One region of the Variovorax trehalosi genome, then DNA from elsewhere that is predicted to be linked to it. Evidence: predicted binding sites of a transcription regulator. Region 1 holds the regulator's gene; each other region holds the start of a gene.
What was found. The regulator sigma-54, encoded in region 1, starts transcription at its own class of promoters, with help from an activator protein. The targets are predictions, from matches to a motif close to TGGCANGNAANCTGCTTT.

Region 2: a site for sigma-54 is predicted at 1,389-1,406, ahead of nirB (nitrite reductase large subunit NirB). Genes of this name have one in related genera too.
Region 3: a site for sigma-54 is predicted at 1,857-1,874, ahead of ACSFA7_RS02075 (transglutaminase family protein). Genes of this name have one in related genera too.
Region 4: a site for sigma-54 is predicted at 2,480-2,497, ahead of ACSFA7_RS15400 (CmpA/NrtA family ABC transporter substrate-binding protein). Genes of this name have one in related genera too.

Annotation. Positions count from the first base shown of each region.
Region 1 is NZ_JBPJZG010000004.1:365,457-370,648, reverse strand. It holds gene ACSFA7_RS17350 (phospholipase D family protein) at 1-1,364, opposite strand, end outside; gene rpoN (RNA polymerase factor sigma-54) at 1,375-2,964, opposite strand; gene lptB (LPS export ABC transporter ATP-binding protein) at 2,983-3,777, opposite strand; gene lptA (lipopolysaccharide transport periplasmic protein LptA) at 3,774-4,490, opposite strand; gene ACSFA7_RS17330 (thiol:disulfide interchange protein DsbA/DsbL) at 4,686-5,192, opposite strand, start outside.
Region 2 is NZ_JBPJZG010000001.1:766,383-771,574, forward strand. It holds gene ACSFA7_RS03615 (NADP-dependent oxidoreductase) at 1-336, shown strand, start outside; gene ACSFA7_RS03620 (SDR family oxidoreductase) at 374-1,051, shown strand; gene nirB (nitrite reductase large subunit NirB) at 1,632-4,160, shown strand; gene nirD (nitrite reductase small subunit NirD) at 4,182-4,523, shown strand; gene ACSFA7_RS03635 (formate/nitrite transporter family protein) at 4,576-5,192, shown strand, end outside.
Region 3 is NZ_JBPJZG010000001.1:426,645-431,836, reverse strand. It holds gene ACSFA7_RS02080 (DNA internalization-related competence protein ComEC/Rec2) at 1-1,806, opposite strand, end outside; gene ACSFA7_RS02075 (transglutaminase family protein) at 1,948-5,192, shown strand, end outside.
Region 4 is NZ_JBPJZG010000003.1:728,602-733,793, reverse strand. It holds gene tsaD (tRNA (adenosine(37)-N6)-threonylcarbamoyltransferase complex transferase subunit TsaD) at 1-967, opposite strand, end outside; gene ACSFA7_RS15405 (nitrate- and nitrite sensing domain-containing protein) at 1,060-2,337, shown strand; gene ACSFA7_RS15400 (CmpA/NrtA family ABC transporter substrate-binding protein) at 2,685-3,929, shown strand; gene ntrB (nitrate ABC transporter permease) at 3,943-4,863, shown strand; gene ACSFA7_RS15390 (ABC transporter ATP-binding protein) at 4,860-5,192, shown strand, end outside.

The DNA.
Region 1 (5,192 bases):
ATCTCGGTGTTGTAGGTCTCCGAGCGCGGATCGAAATTCATCGAGCCGACGAAGAGGATGCTGCGGTCGATCACCGCCGACTTGGCATGCAACCGGCCCACCGAGGTGCCGAACAATCCCAACCGCACGCTGCGCCGCGTGCGGTTGGTGCTCAGCTCATAGAGGTCGGCGCCGAGCTTGAGCATCTCGGGCCGGTAGCGGCGGTAGGCGGTGTGCACCAGTGGCTCGTCGGTGGCGGCCAGCGAGTTGGTGACCACGCTGATCTTCACGTTGCGCCGACGGATCTCCTTCATCACCTCGAGCCCCGCGGCGCCCGGGATCAGGTAGGGCGAGACGATGGTCACCTCGCTGCGCGCGCGGCGCATCTGCTCGACCACGTTGTAGCGCACGCTGTCGACATCGAGCAGCGGCACGCCGCCGTACGACGCTGTCTTGCCGATCACGCGATCGGGTGAATCGGCGTACGCCTCGGCCAGGGTCCAGATCAGGCCGAGCTTGCCGGCGTTCAGGTCGTCGGCCATCGGGCTGTAGCCGAGCAGGTCGTTGGGCGCGGGCTTCGGCGGCGGGGGCGTGGTGTCGGGGCCGGTGGCGATGTCGAAGCGCTTCTGCAGCTCCTCGCGCGAAAGATCGCTTGTGATGAGCGACTGGACCGGCCGCACGTAGACGCTGTTCCAGTACTGGTCGAACAGCACGCCCAGGCGCGGGATCAGCGCACCGGTCACGAAGGTGTCGAGGTCGATGAAGTTCTCGCCCGAGGTCCGCGTGAAGTACTGGTTGCCGATGTTGCGCCCGCCCGCCACCGCCATCGCGCCATCAGCGATGAAGAGCTTGTTGTGCATGCGGCGGTTGACGCGGCTGAAGTCGAAGAGCGACGCGGCAAAGCGCTTGAGCAGGCTGCCGCGCCCGGCCGGGAACGGATTGAAGAGGCGCACCTCGACGTTCGGCGTGGCGGCCAGGCCGAGCAGCAGCTCGTCTTCGCCAGAGGTGTACAGGTCGTCCATCAAGAGGCGCACGCGCACGCCGCGCTGGGCGGCATCGCGCAGGGTGCGCAGCAGGTAGCGGCCGGTCTCGTCGTTCTCGATCTGGTAGTACTGCACGTCGAGCGTGCGCTGGGCACGGCGTGCGAGCTGGATGCGGGTGTCGAAGGCGAAGTCGCCGCCGGGCATCAGGCGAAAGCCGCTGAGGTCCGGATCGGGCTGCGAGGCCAGCGCGATGCGGCCGAGCGCGGTGTCGGTCGAGACGGCGATGGTCTTGGTGGGCGGGCGCGGTGCCTCGTCGGGCAGGGTGGCGCAACCCGCGAACAGCGATGCAGCCACGATGGCGAAGACCCAATGCCCACAGCGCGACAGCAGGCGACGGGTCATCGGTGGCTTTCTACAGGGCCTTGCGCAGATTCGCGGGCGCGATGCGCAGCGCCTCGCGGTACTTGGCCACGGTGCGGCGCGCGCACTCGATGCCCTGCTCCTTCAGCATCTCGGAAATCTGGCTGTCCGACAGCGGCTTCTTGATGCTCTCGGAACTCACGAACTGCTTGATGAGCGCGCGTACCGCGGTGCTCGACGCATTGCCGCCGGTCTCGGTGCCCAGCGCCGAACCGAAGAAGTACTTGAGCTCGACCGTGCCGAACGGCGTGGACATGTACTTGGCGGTGGTCACGCGCGAGATGGTCGACTCGTGCAGGCCCAGCTCGTCGGCGATCTCGCGCAGCACCAGCGGGCGCATCGCGAGTTCGCCGTGCACGAAGTAGCTCTTCTGCCGCTCCACGATGGCGTTGCTCACACGCAGGATGGTGTCGAAACGCTGCTGGATGTTCTTGATGAACCAGCGCGCCTCCTGCAGCCGCTGCGACAGCGCCTGGCTGCCCTCGCCCTTGTGCGACTTGAGCGCGCCCGCGTAGATGTCGTGCACGCGCAGGCGCGGCATCACCTCGGGGTTGAGCATGACGCGGAACTTGATGTTGGTGCCGCGGCCGGTCTTGGTGACGATCACGTCGGGAATGACGATGTTGCGCTCGACGTCGACAAAACGGCGACCCGGCTTGGGCTCCAGGCGCGCAATGATCTGCAGCGCCGAGCGCACCAGCTCTTCGTTGGTGCGGGTGAGCGTGGCCAGGCGCTTGAAGTCGCGCCGTGCGAGCAGTTCCATCGGCTGCTTGCAGATCGCGATGGCGGTCTTGCGGATGAGTTCTTCGTCCTCGGTCTCGTCTTCGCTGGCGAGCGCACGCAGCTGGATGCCCAGGCACTCGCCCAGGTCGCGCGCGCCGACGCCGGCGGGCTCCAGGCTCTGCAGCAGGCCGAGCGCCACCTGGAAGTGGTGCACGAGTTCGTCGAACTGGTCGTTGTCGTCGCCCGCCAGGCCCGAGGCCAGCGCGGGCAGCGAGTCTTCGAGGTAGCCGTCGTCGTTGAGCGATTCGATCAAAAAGCGCAGCGCGGCACAGTCGTTTTCATTGAGGCGCAGGCTCAGCGCCTGGCGGTGCAGGAACGACTGCAGCGATTCCTGGCTGCGCGCGAGCTCGGTGGCATCGGCGCGTTCGTCGTCGCCCAGGTTGTTCTGGCGCGCGGGCGCGTCGCTGCCCCACTCGCTGTCGTCGGGCGCCATGTCGACGGTACCGTCGCCTTCCCAGTCGGGCTCGCGCTCGGTGATCTCGGCGGCGGGGCCGTCGGTGTCGGGTGTCGAGGTGGTTTCGGTCGCGGTCGTCGCGCTGCTGGTCGGGACCGGGGCGAAATCGCCTTCACCGGTTTCGCCACCGTCGTCGCGGGGCACCGGCGTGTCGACGGCATCGAGCCCGAATTCCTCGCGCGCCGCTTCTTCCGCGGTGCGCTCGAGGAACGGGTTCTCGTCCAGCATCTGCTCGACCTCCTGGCTCAACTCGAGCGTGGAGAGCTGCAGCAGCCGGATCGACTGCTGCAGCTGTGGCGTGAGCGCCAGATGCTGCGAGACGCGAAGGGACAGCCCTTGCTTCATGAAGAACCCGACCTTCCCTTACATGCGGAAGTGTTCGCCCAAGTACACCCTGCGTACTTCGGCGTTGTCGACGATCTCCGAGGGTGTGCCTTGTGCCAGCACGTGCCCGTCGCTGATGATGAAAGCGTGATCGCAGATGCCCAGCGTTTCGCGCACGTTGTGGTCGGTGATGAGCACGCCGATGCCACGTTCCTTCAGGAAACTGATGATCCGCTGGATCTCGATCACCGCGATCGGGTCGATGCCGGCAAAGGGCTCGTCCAGCAGGATGAAGCGCGGCTGCGTCGCCAGCGCGCGTGCGATCTCGACGCGGCGGCGCTCGCCGCCCGAAAGCGCGAGCGCGGGCGAATCGCGCAGGTGATCGACGCGCAGGTCGGTCAGCAGCTCGGACAGGCGCTCCTCGATGTGCTTCTTGGAGAGCGCCACCACCTTGCCGCTCTCGTCGGGCTCGCGCTGCAACTCGAGCACGGCACGCACGTTTTCCTCGACGGTGAGCTTGCGGAAGATCGACGCTTCCTGCGGCAGGTAGCTCAGGCCCATGCGCGCACGGCGGTGGATCGGCATGTGGGCGATCGGCTCGCCGTCGATGGTGATCTCGCCTGCGTCGGCACGCACCAGCCCGACGATCATGTAGAACGACGTGGTCTTGCCGGCGCCGTTGGGGCCGAGCAGGCCGACGACTTCGCCCTTCTGCACGTCGAGCGAGACGTCCTTCACGACGGTGCGGCTGCCATAGCTTTTCTGCAGGCCGCGCGCGACCAGGCGGCTGCCCGGGACGTTGTTGGCTTCCTGGATTCCGGCGGTTTCGATCACTTGCGCCCTTCTCCCTCTCCACTCAGCGTGGTGGTCGAGCGCAAGCCGGTGCCTGGCGCGGGGGTGGGAGCCGGTGCCGCGGGCTTCGCGCCGGCCGGGGTCGAGGCGCCGGGCTTCGGCGCGGTGGCGGCCTTGGGCGTGAGGATGGTCTTGACGCGGCCGGTAGGGGTCGATGCGTTCACTGCCGTGTTCGGCGGCACGGTCGAGCCGTTGACGGTGTAGGTGTCGTTGCTCTGGTCGTAGACGATCAGCGCGCCCTGGCTTTCGTCGTTCGGCGTGGCGCCGAGCAGGCGGCGCATGGTGGCGTTGCGGATGAACTTGACGTTGTCGGCGCGGCTGTCGTACTCGATGACTTCGGATTCGCCTTCGATCCACTCGTCGGGCGCATTGCGCTTCTGCTTGTAGTAGGCCCGCTTGCCGGGTGCCGCAGTGACCACGCCGTACTGGTAGCCCTCGGCATCCTGGCGCACATCGAGGCGCGCGCCGCGGATGATGATCGTGCCCTTCGTGACGAGCACGTTGCCGGTGAACACGCTGGTCTGTTTCAGGTCGTCGTAACGCATGGCGTCCGACTCGATGTTCATCGGCTTGCTGCGATCGGCGGTCTCGGCCAGGACGCCCGAGACGAGGCCGGCCAGCAACAGCACGCCGATGGCCAGGCGGCCGATGCGACGGATGAGGGGGGTGTTGTGTGGGTAGGAGGGCAATGTCATAGAGGCACGAAACTTGCTCTGAACCATTGTATGCGGCGGAGTAACACTAGTTCACAGCGCCGATGAAAAAGGCCCGCCAAAGCGGGCCAGTTGTCCCTCTCGGGAAACACCGCGGAACCGGCTCCGCCGGGCCGCAGGTGTCGCCCCTGCAAGGGGGTGGGCGCAGCGGACATGAAGTGCCGCGCACCCTGGGGGTCAGCCCTTCTTTGCTTCGCCGACCAGGAAGTTGACGACCTGCAGCACGTTGGTCATGTTGCCGGCGGTCTCGCCATCCACATACCAGCGGCCGGCCACGGCCATTGCCGGCACGCCGGCCACCTTGTAGGCGTCGGTCATCTGCGAGGCGCGCTTGGCCTTGCTGGCCACGCCGAACGAGGTGAAGACTTCCTTGAACTTGGTGCCGTCGATGCCGTTGGCCGCGACCCAGGCAATGATGTTGGCGTCGCCATTCACGTTCTGGCGCTGCTTGTGGATCGCGTTGAAGACCTTCGGCTGGAATTCATCGACCTTGCCCAGCGCCTCGAGTGCGTAGTACAGGCGCTGCTTGGCTTCGACGTCGTTGCCCACGAAGGGCACCGGGATGCGGCGCAGGACCACGTCCTTCGGCGCCGTCTTGGCCCAGGCTTCGAGCGACGGCTCGAAGTCGTTGCAATGGGGGCAGTTGTACGAGAAGAACTCGACCACTTCGACCTTGCCGGCCGG
Region 2 (5,192 bases), on a different contig from region 1:
CTGCGCGTGCTCAAGAGCGGCGGAAAGCTCATCTCCATCTCCGGACCGCCCGACCCCGAATTCGGCAAGGCGATCGCGGCGCCTGGCTTCGTGCGGCTGGTCACGCGGCTGCTGAGCGCCGGCATTCGGCGCCGGGCGCGCGCCCGCGGCGTGGGCTATTCGTTCCTCTTCATGCGGGCGAACGGTGACCAGCTGCGCGAAATCACCCGGCTCATCGAGGCCGGCGCCATCCGCCCCGTGATCGATCGCGTCTTTCCGTTCGCTTCGACCAACGAAGCCCTCGCCTATGTCGAAGCCGGCCGTGCCAAGGGCAAGGTCGTCATCAAGCTCAAGTGAACCTGTCTTTCAACCCGCAACCCCCTGGAGATATTTCATGAAGATCGAAAACGCCGTCGTCCTCGTCACCGGTGCCAACCGCGGCATCGGCCTCGCATTCACGCGCGAATTGCTCGCCCGCGGCGCTCGCAAGGTCTACGCCGGTGCACGCGACCCCGCCACCATCACACAGGCCGGCGTCGAGCCGCTGCGGCTCGACGTCAACAAGCCCGATGAGGTGGCGGCCGCCGCCACGCGGGCCTCCACCGTGACGCTGGTCATCAACAACGCCGGCATCGCCCAGCCCGGAGGCTTCCTGGCGCCGGACAGCGAAGAGGTCGCGCGCCGCATCTTCGAGACCAATTTCTTCGCCGTGCTGCGCATGAGCAAGGCCTTTGCGCCGGTACTCGCGGCCAACGGCGGCGGCGCGCTGCTCAATGTGCTGTCGGTTGCCTCGTGGGTGAACGGCGGCGAGCTGGCCGCGTATTCGGCGAGCAAGTCCGCGGCCTGGTCGCTCACCAACGCGCTGCGCAGCGAACTCGCGCCGCAGAAGACCCAGGTGCTGGGGCTGCACATGGCCTATGTCGACACCGACCTCACGCGCGGCTTCGACGTGCCCAAGTCCAGCTCCGAGGACATCGTCCGGCGAGCGCTCGACGGGCTCGAAGCCGGCCTGGACGAAGTGCTTGCCGACGAGCTCACGCAGCAGGTCAAACGGGGCATGGTGGCGTCATGAAACAAGATCCGCCGGTGACCTGGAGGAACGTGCCGACGCGCGCGAATGCCTTCCTCCCGCGCGGTCTTCGCTGAAGCGCAGGAAGCTGCAAAGTCTGAATCTGAAATCGGAGAGCGCCTCGAAGTGCTGCTTTCCGACGCTTTTGCGCCGGCTGGCCATTGCATTTCCAGGCGATGTGCGAACGGAAGGCGATGTAGCAGCGCGAGCCCGGGTCCCCGAGCCTCAGGCTGCACCAAACGGGACGACGCATGCGCCACAACGGCGCACGGCGCCGCGCCCTGCGACCCGTGGAGCGCCGCATTTGGTGCGATGCGCTTCCGCAGACGGCCCAATCGCCTGGCACGGATGTTGCGCAGGGTCTAACACTGTTCCGCGGCAACGCCGCCGCGGCACTCACAGTGCCTCCGCTAACGACGGCGGACCCGAGCGCACTGCAAGCTTTGTTGAACCAAGGCCGGCAGTACGTCCGTTCCAACCCGATTCGCATCTGTCCCTTGCGGGGGCTTCGCTGTGACACGCCGTCTTTCCTGACGGTGTGTCCGGCGGCCTGTCGCACGGTCGGCTGCGTACAGGATCCGACATGAAAATCGCAGTCATTGGCCACGGCATGGTGGGCCACAAGTTTCTAGAGCAACTCCACGAACTCGGCGTTGCCGATGCAGAGGTCACGGTGTTCTGCGAAGAGCCCCGTGCGGCCTACGACCGGGTGCATCTTTCCGAGTTCTTCGCGGGCAAGACCGCCGAAGACCTCTCGCTCGTGGAGCCCGGCTTCTTCGAGCGCAGCGGCTTCACGCTGCGCCTGGCCGCAAAGGCGGTGGCCATCGAGCGCCGCAACAACACGCTCAGCACGGCCGACGGCGAGGTGGTGGCCTACGACAAGCTCGTGCTGGCCACCGGCTCCTCGCCGTTCGTGCCGGCCGTGCCCGGGCGCGACCGCGACAACTGCTTCGTCTACCGCACCATCGAAGACCTGGAGGCGATGAAGGCCTGCGGCGCGCGCTCCAAGAGCGGCGTGGTCGTCGGCGGTGGCCTGTTGGGGCTGGAATGCGCCAAGGCGCTGCGCGACATGGGCCTGGAGACGCACGTGGTCGAGTTCGCCCCGCGCCTCATGGCCGTGCAGGTCGACGAAGGCGGCGGCCGTGCGCTGCGCAGCAGCATCGAGGCGCTGGGCCTGCATGTGCACACGGGCCGCAACACGGTGGAGATCACCGACGGCGCCGCTGCGCGGCACCGCATGGTGTTCGCCGACGGCACGTACCTCGAGACAGACATGATCGTGTTCTCCGCCGGCATTCGCCCGCGCGACGAATTGGCGCGGCAGTCGGTGCTGGCCATCGGCCCGCGCGGCGGCGTGGCGATCGACAGCCATTGCCGCACGAGCGACCACGACATCTACGCCATCGGCGAGTGCGCCTCGTGGAACGAACAGACCTTCGGCCTCGTGGCGCCCGGCTACGACATGGCGCGCGTTGCCGCGAAGCACATCGCCGGCCAGCAGGAGGCGGCCTTTGTCGGCGCGGACATGAGCACCAAGCTCAAGCTCATGGGCGTGGACGTCGCCAGCATCGGCGATGCGCATGGCAAGACGCCGCATTCGCGCGCCTACCAGTACATCAACGAGCACAAGCAGATCTACAAGAAGATCGTGGTGAGCGAAGACGGCAAGCAGCTGCTCGGCGCGGTGCTGGTCGGCGATGCGGCCGAGTACGGCACGCTGCTGCAGATGGCGCTCAACGGCATCGCGCTGCCGGCGGACCCGGAGTTCCTGATCCTGCCCTCAAGTGACGGCAAGGCGCGCCCCGGCCTCGGCGTGGACGCGCTGCCCGACACGGCCCAGATCTGCTCCTGCAACAACGTGACCAAGGGCCAGATCTGCGCGGCCGTGGGCGAGGGCGCCTGCACCGTCGCCGAGATGAAGGCCTGCACCAAGGCCGGCGCCACCTGCGGCGGCTGCGTGGCGCTGGTGGGGCAGGTGATGAAGGTCGAGATGGCCAAGCGCGGCATGGCCGTGAACAACCACCTGTGCGAGCACTTCGCGTACTCGCGCCAGGAGCTCTATCACCTGATCCGCGTGGGCGAGATCCGCAGCTTCGAGGACCTGCTGGCCAAGCACGGCAAGGGCCTGGGCTGCGACATCTGCAAGCCCACGGCGGCGAGCATCTTCGCCTCGTGCTGGAACGAGTTCGTGCTCAAGAAGAACCTCGCGAGCCTGCAGGACAGCAACGACTACTTCCTCGGCAACATCCAGAAGGACGGCACCTACTCGGTCGTACCGCGCATGCCGGGCGGCGAGGTCACGCCCGACGGGCTCATCGCCGTGGGGCAGGTCGCCAAGAAGTACGGCCTCTACACCAAGGTCACCGGCGGCGCCCGGGTGGACATGTTCGGCGCGCGCGTCGAGCAACTGCCTTCGATCTGGGAAGAGCTCATCGCCGCGGGCTTCGAATCGGGACACGCCTATGGCAAGTCGCTGCGCACGGTGAAGAGCTGCGTGGGTTCGACCTGGTGCCGCTACGGCGTGGACGACAGCGTGGGCCTGGCCGTCGAGCTGGAGAACCGCTACAAGGGCCTGCGCGCGCCGCACAAGATCAAGTTCGGCGTGTCGGGCTGCACCCGCGAATGCGCCGAGGCGCAGGGCAAGGACGTGGGCATCATCGCCACCGAGAAGGGCTGGAACCTCTACGTCTGCGGCAACGGCGGCATGAAGCCGCGCCACGCCGAGCTGTTCGCTTCCGACCTCACCAAGGCGCAGCTGATCCAGCTGATCGACCGCTTCCTGATGTTCTACGTGCGCACGGCCGACCGCCTGCAGCGCACCAGCACCTGGCGCGAGAACCTCGAAGGCGGACTCGACTACCTCAAGGGCGTGCTGCTGCAGGACACCCTCGGCATCGCCAGCGAACTCGAAGCGCAGATGCAGGGCGTGGTCGACACCTACCAGTGCGAGTGGAAGACCGCGGTGAACGACCCGGCCACGCGCCAGCGCTTCCGCTCCTTCGTCAACAGCGAGAAGCCCGACGAGCACATCGTGTTCGTGAAGGAGCGCGGCCAGATTCGCCCGGCCCGCGCGGAAGAGCGCAGCACCGAAGCCGATGCCGAAACCGTCTGACGAAAACCGAGGATCTTCACGATGACCACCGACACCCTCCAATGGACCGCCGTGTGCGCGGCCAGCGACATCCTCCCCGACACCGGCGTCTGCGCGCTGGTCGAAGGCGTGCATGTCGCGATCTTCAGCGTGGGCCGCGATCAGGCCCTGTATGCCATCGACAACGTCGACCCGAAGGCCGGCGCCAGCGTGCTGTCGCGCGGACTGGTGGGCAGCCTGGGCGACCGCATCGTCGTTGCCTCGCCGCTCTACAAGAACCACTTCGACCTGCGCAGCGGCGAATGCCTGGAGGCGCCCGAGTACTCGGTGCGCGCCCATGCGGTGCGCGTGGACGAAGGCCGCGTGCTCGTCGCGCTGGGCTGAGCCGCGCACCTTCGACGCTTCAATCTTTTCTCTGCTTTCTCAAGGAATCCCGATGGCCTATCTAGCCCCCGCCGAGTTCGTGACCAAGATGGTCGACGCCGGCGAATCCAAGCTCTTGATGTCCACCCGCGACACGCTCATCCGCTCTTACATGGCCGGCGCCATCCTGGCGCTCGCCGCGGCCTTTGCCGTCACCATCACCGTGAACACCGGCAATGCGCTGGTGGGTGCGATGCTGTTCCCGGTCGGCTTCATCATGCTGTACCTGCTGGGCTTCGATCTCCTGACCGGCGTGTTCACGCTCGCGCCGCTCGCTGTGCTCGACAAGCGCCCCGGCGCCACCTGGGGCGGCGTCATGCGCAACTGGAGCCTGGTGTTCGTCGGCAACTTCGCGGGCGCGCTCACGGTGGCGGTGTTCATGGCGATCATCTTCACCTTCGGTTTCAGCGAGGCGCCCAACGCCATCGGCGAGAAGCTCGGCCACATCGGCGAAGGCCGCACCGTGGGCTATGCCGCGCACGGCGCCGCCGGCATGCTGACGCTGTTCATCCGCGGCGTGATGTGCAACTGGATGGTCTCCACCGGCGTGGTCGCGGCCATGATGTCCACCACCGTGTCAGGCAAGGCCATCGGCATGTGGATGCCGGTGATGGTGTTCTTCTACATGGG
Region 3 (5,192 bases), on a different contig from region 1:
TTCATCGAAGGCGCGCAGCAGCGGCACGAGCACGCGATGGCCGGCGTCGCTCTCGAGGCTGTAGCGCGGCCCCGTGTCGTAGAGCAGGCTGTGCGTGGCCGTGCGGACCAGCACCGCGTTGCCCTGCCCGATGTCGGCCGCGAGCAGTTCGAATTCCCCGGCAGAGGGCCGCGGCATCTGCCACAACAGCACGGGCAGCAGCAGCGGCAGGCCGAGCGCGCGCATCGACCACGGCAACCGCATGGCGAGCAATGCGCCGCCCGCGACGCCGCAAGCGGCCATCCACCACGGCGGCGCAGCCATCGAGAGCGTGGCGAAAGGCAGCCCGGCCAACCATTGCAGCAGGACGGAGAGCGCCTGCACCGCCCAGGCCGCGACGTCCCACAACGGCGCCACGATCGCACCCAGCATGGCAAGCGGCGTGACCACGAGAGTCACCCACGGGATCGCGATGGCGTTGGCCAGCAGGCCGACCAGCGACACCTGCTGGAACAGCAGCAGACTCAGCGGCGTGAGCGCGAGCGTGATCACCCATTGCTCGCGGAAGAACAGGAACAGCCGGTTCGCGGCGGTCGGCTTTCTCTCGCCCGCGTCCGTCGAATCGGTGGCGAACAACACGCCCACTGCGATGAAGCTGAGCCAGAAGCCCGCCTGCATCAGGGCCCAGGGATCGACCGCCACCACCACCGCGGCGGTCAGCAGCCAGACATGCGGCCACGGCCAGCGCCGGCCGGTGAGGCGCAACAAGGCGACAGTGACGAGCATCCACACGGTGCGCTGCGCGGGCACGCCCCAGCCGCTGAAGAGGGCATAGAGCGTGGCAAGCAGCACGCCGCCGATCAGTGCCGCCTGCGGCGCGGGAAGCCGCAGCATCAGCCGGCCGCTGCGCCGCCACAGCGCGCCGACGACGTGCGCCGCGAGCCAGGCGAACATGGTGATGTGAAGGCCCGAGATCGACATCAGGTGCGCCACGCCCGTCGCCCTGAACACATCCCATCCGGCCCGGTCGATGGCGCCTTGGTCCCCTGTGACCAGCGCGGCGATCACGCCGGCCCGGCGGCGATCGTCCACACGCTCGAAGACCGCGTCGCGCACCGCTTCCCGTGCGCGTTCGATGGGGTGTCGCCATGTGTTCGCCACATGCACCGGCGCGGCATCGCGCGCGCCGGTTCGCACATAGCCATTGGCATGCACGCCCTGCTCCCACAGCCAGAGCTCGCTGTCGAAGCCATGCGGATTGAGATTGCCATGCGGCGCCCTGAGCCGCACCGTCAATTGCCATCGTTCGCCGGCGTGCAGTTCGCCGACGACAGCAGAGGCAGATGCCCGCCCCTCGACGGCACGCCCCCACAGACCGGTGTTTTCGCCATACCAGCCCAGCGCGATGCGCGAGGGCATGGTCGGGGGCGCGTCGTTGCGCGCATCGGCCCATCGGGTGGATTCGACATCGAGATGAAACCGCGTTCCAGTCTCGTTGCGCTGCGGCATCTGCGACACCACGCCGGTCACCCGCAGGTCGCGCCCTTCGAGTGTTGGATCGAGCGCGCCATCCGCATAGGCCACGGCACGCCAACCCGCAAGGCCGGCACCGGCCAGGGCACCGCACATCAACGCCGCGACCAGCAGCAACCGCCCGAAAGCACGCCGCCACCACAGCCCCGCTGCGGCTACAAACAGCAGCGCCACGTAGACACCCGCGGTCCATAACGCCGGCTGGTGCAGCTGCAGCGCCGCACCGATCACCGTTCCCCCTAGCGCGGCAAACGCCCACGACCCGCCCCTGCCGGACGCACGCGACGGCGTCAGCACACAACCTCACGACACATGATGCAAACCCTCCCCGAACCCGCGCTCGATGGCGCGTTAATTGCTTGTTATCTCGGCTAGTATGCGTCTCACAAGAGACATCTTTTCGATGCAATCTCGCAGTACTGCACACAAAAACGCATGTCCATTCACGCCGCACTCCACCACGTCACTCACTACAAATACGACCGCCTGGTGCAGTTGGGCCCGCAGGTCGTGCGCCTGCGGCCCGCGCCGCATTGCCGCAGCAATGTGATCTCGTACTCGCTGACGGTCGAGCCGGCCGAGCACTTCGTCAACTGGATGCAGGACCCGTTCGCGAACTACCAGGCGCGGCTGGTGTTTCCCGAGAAGACGCGCGAATTCAAGGTCACCGTCGACCTCGTGGTCGAGATGGCGGTCTACAACCCCTTCGACTTCTTTCTCGAGCCGCAGGCCGAGAACTTTCCGTTCAAGTACACCGCCTCGCAGGCCGAGGAGCTCGCGCCCTACCTCGTGGCCGATCCGGTGACGCCGCTGGTGGAGGCCTACCTCGACAAGATCGACCGCAAGGAACAGCGCACCATCGACTTCCTGGTGGGCCTGAACCAGCAGGTGCAGCAGGACGTCAACTACCTGATCCGCATGGAGCCCGGCGTGCAGACGCCGGAAGAAACGCTCACCAACGGCAGCGGCTCGTGCCGCGACTCGGGCTGGCTGCTCGTGCAGCTGCTGCGCCACATGGGCCTGGCCGCGCGCTTCGTCTCGGGCTACCTGATCCAGCTCACGCCCGACGTGAAGGCCCTCGACGGCCCGAGCGGCACCACGGTCGACTTCACCGACCTGCACGCCTGGTGCGAGGTGTTCCTGCCGGGCGCCGGCTGGATCGGGCTCGATGCCACCTCGGGCCTCATGGCCGGCGAAGGCCACATCCCGCTCGCCTGCACGCCCACGCCGTCGAGCGCGGCGCCCATCGAAGGCGGTGTCGATGAATCCGAGGTCGAGTTCGGCCACGAGATGAAGGTCACGCGCATCTATGAATCGCCGCGCGTCACCAAGCCCTACACCGAAGAGCAATGGGCCGAAGTGCTCTCGCTCGGCGATGCGGTCGATGCGCGCCTGAAGGCCGGCGACGTGCGCCTCACGATGGGCGGGGAGCCCACCTACGTGGCCACCAGTGATCGCGATGCGCCCGAGTGGAACACCGACGCGCTCGGCCCCACGAAACGCGGCTACGCCACCGAACTCGTCCACAAGCTGCGCGCCGAATACGGCAACGGCGGCTTCCTGCATTTCGGCCAGGGCAAGTGGTACCCGGGCGAACAGCTGCCGCGCTGGGCGCTGTCGATCTTCTGGCGCGCCGACGGCCAGACGCTGTGGCACGACCCGGCCCTCTTCGCCGACGAGCGCTTTCCCACGCACTACACGAGCGAGGACGCGCGCCGCTTCACCACCACGCTGGCCGGCAACCTCGGGCTGACCGAGCGCTACATCCAGCCCGGCTACGAGGACACCTACTACTACCTCTGGCGCGAACGCCGCCTGCCGGTGAACGTGGACCCCTTCGAATCGAAGCTCGATGACGAGCTCGAACGCGTGCGCCTGCGCCGCGTGTTCACGCAGAAGCTCGATGCGGTGATCGGCTACATGCTGCCCATCGAGCCGGGCAATGCGAACGCCGATGCGCCGGCACTCGCCGGCCCCGGCTGGAAGACCGGCCCGTGGTTCCTGCGCGATGACCGGCTCTATCTCATTCCAGGCGATTCGCCGATGGGCTACCGCCTGCCGCTCGACTCGCAGCCGTGGGCCAGCAAGGGCGACTACCCCTACCTGATCGAGCGCGACCCGACCGCACCGCGCGGCGCGTTGCCGAGCGCGGCCGACTACCGTGCGCGCTACAGCACGGGTGCCCCCGGCGTCGCCGGTGCTGCCGGTGCCCCCGGTGCTGGCGGCGCCAGCCTCGGCGACGTGCCCTACACCTTCGGCACACCGCCCGTGGTGCCCGCATCGCTGCGCATGCAGAGCCCTGGCGATGCGGCCAGCAGCGACGCAGCGGCGGCCGCGCGTGCCGCCGACGACGCCAGCGCCACGCCCGCCACCCGCCAGCCGCTTCGCGGCGAATCGGCCCACTGGGTCACGCGCACCGCGCTGTGCGTCGAGGTGCGCGACCCGCGCCGCGCCAACGGCCCGTCGGCCGAGAAGAAGGGCAGCGCCTCGGGCGTGCTCTACGTCTTCATGCCGCCGCTCGCACGCCTGGAGGACTACCTGGACCTCGTCGCCGCCGTTGAAGCCACCGCGCGCGAACTGGACATGCGCATCGTGATGGAAGGCTATCCGCCGCCGCGCGATCCGCGCCTGAAGATGCTGGCCGTCACGCCCGACCCGGGCGTGATCGAGGTCAACATCCACCCGGCCCACAACTGGAAGGAACTGGTCGCGCACACCGAGTTCCTCTACAACGCCGCGTTCGAGACGCGCCTGTCGGCCGAGAAGTTCATGACCGACGGCCGCCACACCGGCACCGGCGGCGGCAACCACTTCGTGATGGGCGGCGCGACGCCGGCGGACAGCCCCTTCCTGCGCCGGCCCGAGCTGCTCGCGAGCCTCTTGCTGTATTGGCACAACCATCCGTCGCTGAGCTACCTGTTCTCGGGCATGTTCATCGGCCCGACGAGCCAGGCGCCGCGCGTGGACGAGGCGCGCAACGACCAGGTCTACGAGCTCGAAATTGCCCTCAAGGAAATCGCGAAGAACCGCGAGATCTACGGCCAGAACATGCCCGCGTGGCTGGTCGACCGCACGCTGCGCAACATCCTGATCGACGTATCGGGCAACACGCACCGCAGCGAGTTCTGCATCGACAAGCTGTATTCGCCCGACTCGAGCACCGGCCGCCTCGGCCTGCTGGAGCTGCGCGCCTTTGAGATGCCGCCGCATGCGCGCATGAGCATCGCGCAGCAGCTATTGATCCGCGCGTTGGTCGCCCGCTTCTGGGACGAGCCCTACAAGGCGCCCGTCACCCGCTGGGGCACCGAACTGCACGACCGCTTCTTGCTGCCGACCTTCGTGAAGATGGACTTCGACGACGTCATCAGCGAGATGCGCCAGGCCGGCTTCGCCTTCGATCCCGACTGGTTCGCGCCGCACTTCGAGTTCCGCTTCCCGCTCGTGGGGCAAATGCAGGCGATGGGCGTGGAGCTGTCGCTGCGCAACGCGCTCGAACCGTGGCACGTGATGGGCGAGGAAGGCTCGGCGGGCGGCACGGTGCGCTATGTCGATTCGTCGCTCGAACGCATCGAGGTGCGCGTGACAGGTCTCAACGAGAGCCGCCATGTCGTCACCGTCAACGGCAAGGTGCTGCCGTTGCAACCCACGGGCGTGACCGGAGAATTCGTCGCAGGCGTGCG
Region 4 (5,192 bases), on a different contig from region 1:
ACAGGCCCGATTGCAGGCGCATGGCGGCGGCCATGGCGATCATGGCGCCGTTGTCGGTGCACAGGTGCAGCTCGGGATAGTGCACCCGCACCTTGCGTTTGGCGCACGCGGCGTTCAGTTGCTCCCGCAGGTTCTTGTTCGCCCCCACGCCGCCGGCCACCACCAGGCGCTTGAGCCCGGTCTGGTCGAGCGCGGCAAGAGACTTCTTCAGCAGCACCTCGACGATGGCCGCCTGCGTCGACGCCGCCAGATCGGCCTTGTTCGCCTCGAGCTGGTCGCCGAGCTTCTTGGCCTGCGTGAGCACAGCCGTCTTCAGGCCGGCAAATGAAAAATCGAGATCACCGCTGTGCAAGAGCGGCCGCGGCAGCTTGAACGCCGTCGCGCTACCGCCTTCGGCCAGCTTCGCGAGCCACGGGCCGCCCGGATACGGCAGGCCCATGAGCTTGGCGCTCTTGTCGAAGGCTTCGCCGGCGGCATCGTCGATGGTTTCGCCGAGCAGTTCGTAGCGGCCCACGCCGTCGACCCGCATCAGCTGGGTGTGGCCGCCCGACACCAATAGCGCAACGAACGGGAATTCGGGTGGATCGGCACTCAGGAACGGCGACAGCAGATGCCCTTCGAGGTGATGCACCCCCAGCACCGGCTTGCCCAGCGCCACGCCCAGCGCGCAGGCCACGCCTGCGCCCACCAGCAATGCGCCCGCAAGCCCCGGCCCGCGCGTATAGGCCACCACGTCGATTTCTTTCAGCGAACGCCCGGCCTCGGCCATCACAGCCTCGGTCAGCGGCAGCACGCGGCGGATGTGGTCGCGGCTGGCCAGTTCGGGCACCACGCCGCCGTAGGCCTGGTGCATGGCGATCTGGCTGTGCAGCGCGTGCGAAAGCAGCACCGGCAGCGCGTCGCCGTGCGATTCGACCAGCGCCACGCCGGTCTCGTCGCAGGATGATTCGATTCCCAACAAGAGCATCCCGCGAGTGTAGGTGGCGCCTGCGAGGGGTGCCCGCGAAGGGGCAAGGCACGGATGTTGCAGCGACGGTGTGGCCCCTTCTTCCACTCACCATGAAATCCGGCCTGCATTTCCTGATCGCTGCCCGCCAGTGCGAAATCGACGAGCTCGACCAGCTCGCGCGCACCAGCGAGCTGGTCGGCCTGATCGGCCGGTTGGTGCATGCGCTGCAGCGGGAGCGCGGCATGTCGAACGTGTTCCTCGCCTCGCGCGGCAGCCGCTTCGCTGACCAGCGCGATCCGCAGATCGCCGAATGCCAGGCGCTCGAGGAGGCGGTGCGCAACGGCTTCGACCAGTTGGAAACCGAAGCCCGCCAGCGCGCCAGCGCCGGCAACAGCGCGCGGCTGTTCAGCCGCATCGCCTGGGTGCTGCCGGGGCTGGACGCCCTGCCCGCGCTGCGCCAACGCGTCGGTGCGCTCGAACTGGCGCCGGCGCAATCCACCGCGGCCTTCGCCAAGCTCGTCGCCGGCCTGCTGGCCGTGGTGTTCGAGGCGGCCGATGGCGCCACCGACCCCGAGATCTCGCGCCTCCTGGTCGCGATGTTCAACTTCATGCAGGGCAAGGAGTTCGCCGGCCAGGAGCGCGCATTCGGCGCCGCCACGCTGGCGCTGGGCCGCAGCAACGAGGCGCAGCGCGTGCAGTGGCTGCATCTCATCGAATCGCAGGAGCGGTGCTTCCACGTCTTCGCCGATTTTTCGAGCGACGAGGTGCTGGCGCTCTGGCGCGAGAGCGAGTCGAACGCCACGATGGCCGAGCTCGAACGCCTGCGCCGCGTCGGCACCACGCTGACCGCGGCGCCTGACGCGCAATACAGCCAGCTCAGCCAGAACTGGTTCGACTGCTGCACCCGCCGCATCGATGCCATGCGCACGGTCGAAGACCGCCTCGCCGCCGACCTGCGCGCCCTGTGCAACCGCAAGACCGCGCAGGCGCGCACCGACCTTGCGGCCTACCGGGAATTGCTCGGCACGCTGGCGCCGCAGTCCGGCGGTGCCTTGTTCTTCGACGATGCCGGAACCCAGGCCGTGGCCCCCGCCCCGTACGGCCGCGGGCTGGAGCGCTCGGTGCTCGACATGGTGCAGGAGCAGTCGCAGCGCCTGCAGGCCATGAGCGACGAGCTCCAGACCGTGCGCGCCTCGCTCAACGAACGCAAGGTGGTCGAGCGCGCCAAGGGCCTCCTGATGGCGCACCGGCGCCTGAGCGAGGACGAGGCCCACAAGATGTTGCGCCAGACCGCCATGAACCAGAAGCGCCGGCTGGTCGACGTGGCCGAGTCGATGCTCGCCATGGCCGACTACCTGCCGATGCCGGACGCACGTGCGCCGCGCTGACGACGCTGTTTCAAGTTGGTGCAACGCACAAAAACGTGCTTTCGTCCGATGGCGGGGTCCGGTGGCACCGCTCCCTGCGCGCACCCGCGCGCATCGCGTGCCGAAGCTACCTTTTCGATAGCACCAGGCACCCCGCAACCACTGGCACGCAGCTTGCGTAAGTGAATACATAAGACCTTCGTGGTCTTCAGGCAGGCGGCACCCAACGGCGGGTGCCACCCACCGAACCGGACAAAGGCGTCCCCATCCCGCAAGGGCTCGTTCGCGAGCAGCCCCTGCGTGGTCGGGACGCCTTTTTTGTTTTCTGTCTTTGCTTTTTGTTCGTTCTTCAACCGGAGCCCGCCCTCATGACCGACCTGCTGAAAACCCGCCTCAGCCGCCGCCGCGTACTGCAAGCCGCCGCCATCGGCGCCGTGGGCATCGACCCTGCCCTGCGCGCCGCCGTCTGGGCCCAGGGCTCCGACAAGCCCGAAAAGGAAGAAGTGAAGATCGGCTTCATCCCGCTGACCGATTGCGCGAGCGTGGTGATGGCCTCGGTGCTGGGCATCGACAAGAAATACGGCGTGAAGATCGTCCCCAGCAAGGAAGCCAGCTGGGCCGGCGTGCGCGACAAGCTCTCCAACGGCGACCTCGACATGGCGCACGTGCTCTATGGCCTGGTCTACGGAATGCACCTGGGCCTGAGCGGCCCGAAGAAGGACATGGCCGTGCTCATGACCCTGAACAACAACGGCCAGGCGATCACGCTCTCGAAGAAGCTGGCCGACAAGGGCGCGGTCGATGCCGCTTCGCTCGCCAAGCTCATCGCCACCGAGAAGCGCGAATACACCTTCGCGCAGACCTTCCCCACCGGCACCCACGCCATGTGGCTCTACTACTGGCTCGCCTCGGCCGGCATCGATCCGTTCAAGGACGTGAAGAACATCACCGTGCCGCCTCCGCAGATGGTGGCCAACATGCGCGTGGGCAACATGGACGGCTACTGCGTGGGCGAGCCCTGGGGCCAGCGCGCGATCATGGACGGCATCGGCATCACGGCCATCACCACCCAGGACATCTGGAAAGACCATCCCGAGAAGGTGCTCGGCTGCACCGCCGAGTTCACGAAGAAGTACCCCAACACCGCGCGCGCCGTCACGGCCGCCATCCTCGAAGCCAGCAAGTGGATCGACGCCGGCCTGCAGAACAAGAACAAGATGGCCGAGACCATCGCCGACAAGAGCTACGTCAACACCAGCGTGGACGCGATCAACCAGCGCATCCTGGGCCGCTACACCAACGGCCTGGGCAAGAGCTGGGACGACCCGAACCACATGAAGTTCTACAACGGCGGCGCGGTCAACTTCCCCTACCTCTCGGACGGCATGTGGTTCCTCACCCAGCACAAGCGCTGGGGCCTGCTGAAGGAGCACCCCGACTACCTCAAGGTGGCCACCGAGATCAACCGCATCGACATCTACAAGCAGGCCGCTGCCGCGACGCAGACGCCCGTGCCCAAGGACGTGCTGCGCACCAGCAAGCTCTTCGACGGCTCCGTCTGGGACGGCAAGGACCCGAAGAAGTACGCCGATTCTTTCAAGCTGCATGTCTGAGGAGAAACGCACCATGGTCAGCGCTGTATTCCACTCACCGCTCGAAGCGGTCGCATCGCAGGCCGCGGCGCCTGCTGCGTCCAAGCCCGTGTCACCCGCAGTCGCCGTTGCGGCGGCTCCGGCACCGGAGCCCCGCACCCGCACGCCCATCGACCTGCGCGCCTTCTGGATGCGCGTGCTGCCGCCGCTCGCTGGCTTCGGCCTCCTGCTGCTGGTCTGGGAGCTGGTCGCCATGAAAAGCACCACCGGCTTTCCCACGCCGCTCGCCACCTGGCAGCAGGCGTTGACGGTGTTCAGCGATCCGTTCTACAGCAAGGGGCCGAACGACCAGGGCGTGGGCTGGAACGTGCTCTCGTCGCTGCAGCGCGTGGCGCTGGGCTTCGGGCTGGCGGCGCTGGTCGGCATTCCGGCGGGCTTCGCGATCGGGCGCTTCGAGTTCCTCGCGCGCATGTTCAATCCGCTGATCAGCCTGCTGCGCCCGGTGTCGCCGCTCGCGTGGCTGCCCATCGGCCTCCTCGTGTTCAAGGGCGCGAACCCGGCGGCCATCTGGACCATCTTCATCTGCTCGATCTGGCCGATGGTCATCAACACCGCCGTGGGCGTGCAGCGCGTGCCGAGCGACTACATGAACGTGGCGAAGGTGCTGAATCTTTCCGAATGGAAGATCCTCACCAAGATCCTCTTTCCCGCCGTGCTGCCCTACATGCTCACCGGCGTACGCCTGGCCGTGGGCACCGCGTGGCTCGTGATCGTCGCGGCCGAGATGCTGACCGGCGGCGTCGGCATCGGCTTCTGGGTGTGGGATGAGTGGAACAACCTCAACGTCGCCAACATCATCATCGCGATCTTCGTGATCGGCATCGTCGGTCTGGTGCTGGAGTTCGCGCTCATCAAGCTGGCCACCGCATTCACGTTCGAAGAGGTGAAGTCATGAACGACGACAGCAAGTACATCGAGATTCGTGATGTCGACCAGCGCTTCAAGACGGCCAAGGGAAGTTTCCTTGCGCTGCGCGACATCAACCTGAACGTCGCCAAGGGCGAGTTCATCACGCTGATCGGGCACTCGGGCTGCGGCAAGTCGACGCTCTTGAACCTGATCGCCGGGCTGACCACGCCGACGCAAGGCGTGCTGCTGTGCGCGAACCGCGAGATCAAAGGGCCTGGCCCTGAACGCGCCGTCGTGTTCCAGAACCACTCGCTGCTGCCCTGGCTCACCTGCTTCGAGAACGTGTACCTCGCGGTCGAGCGCGTCTTCGCCGCC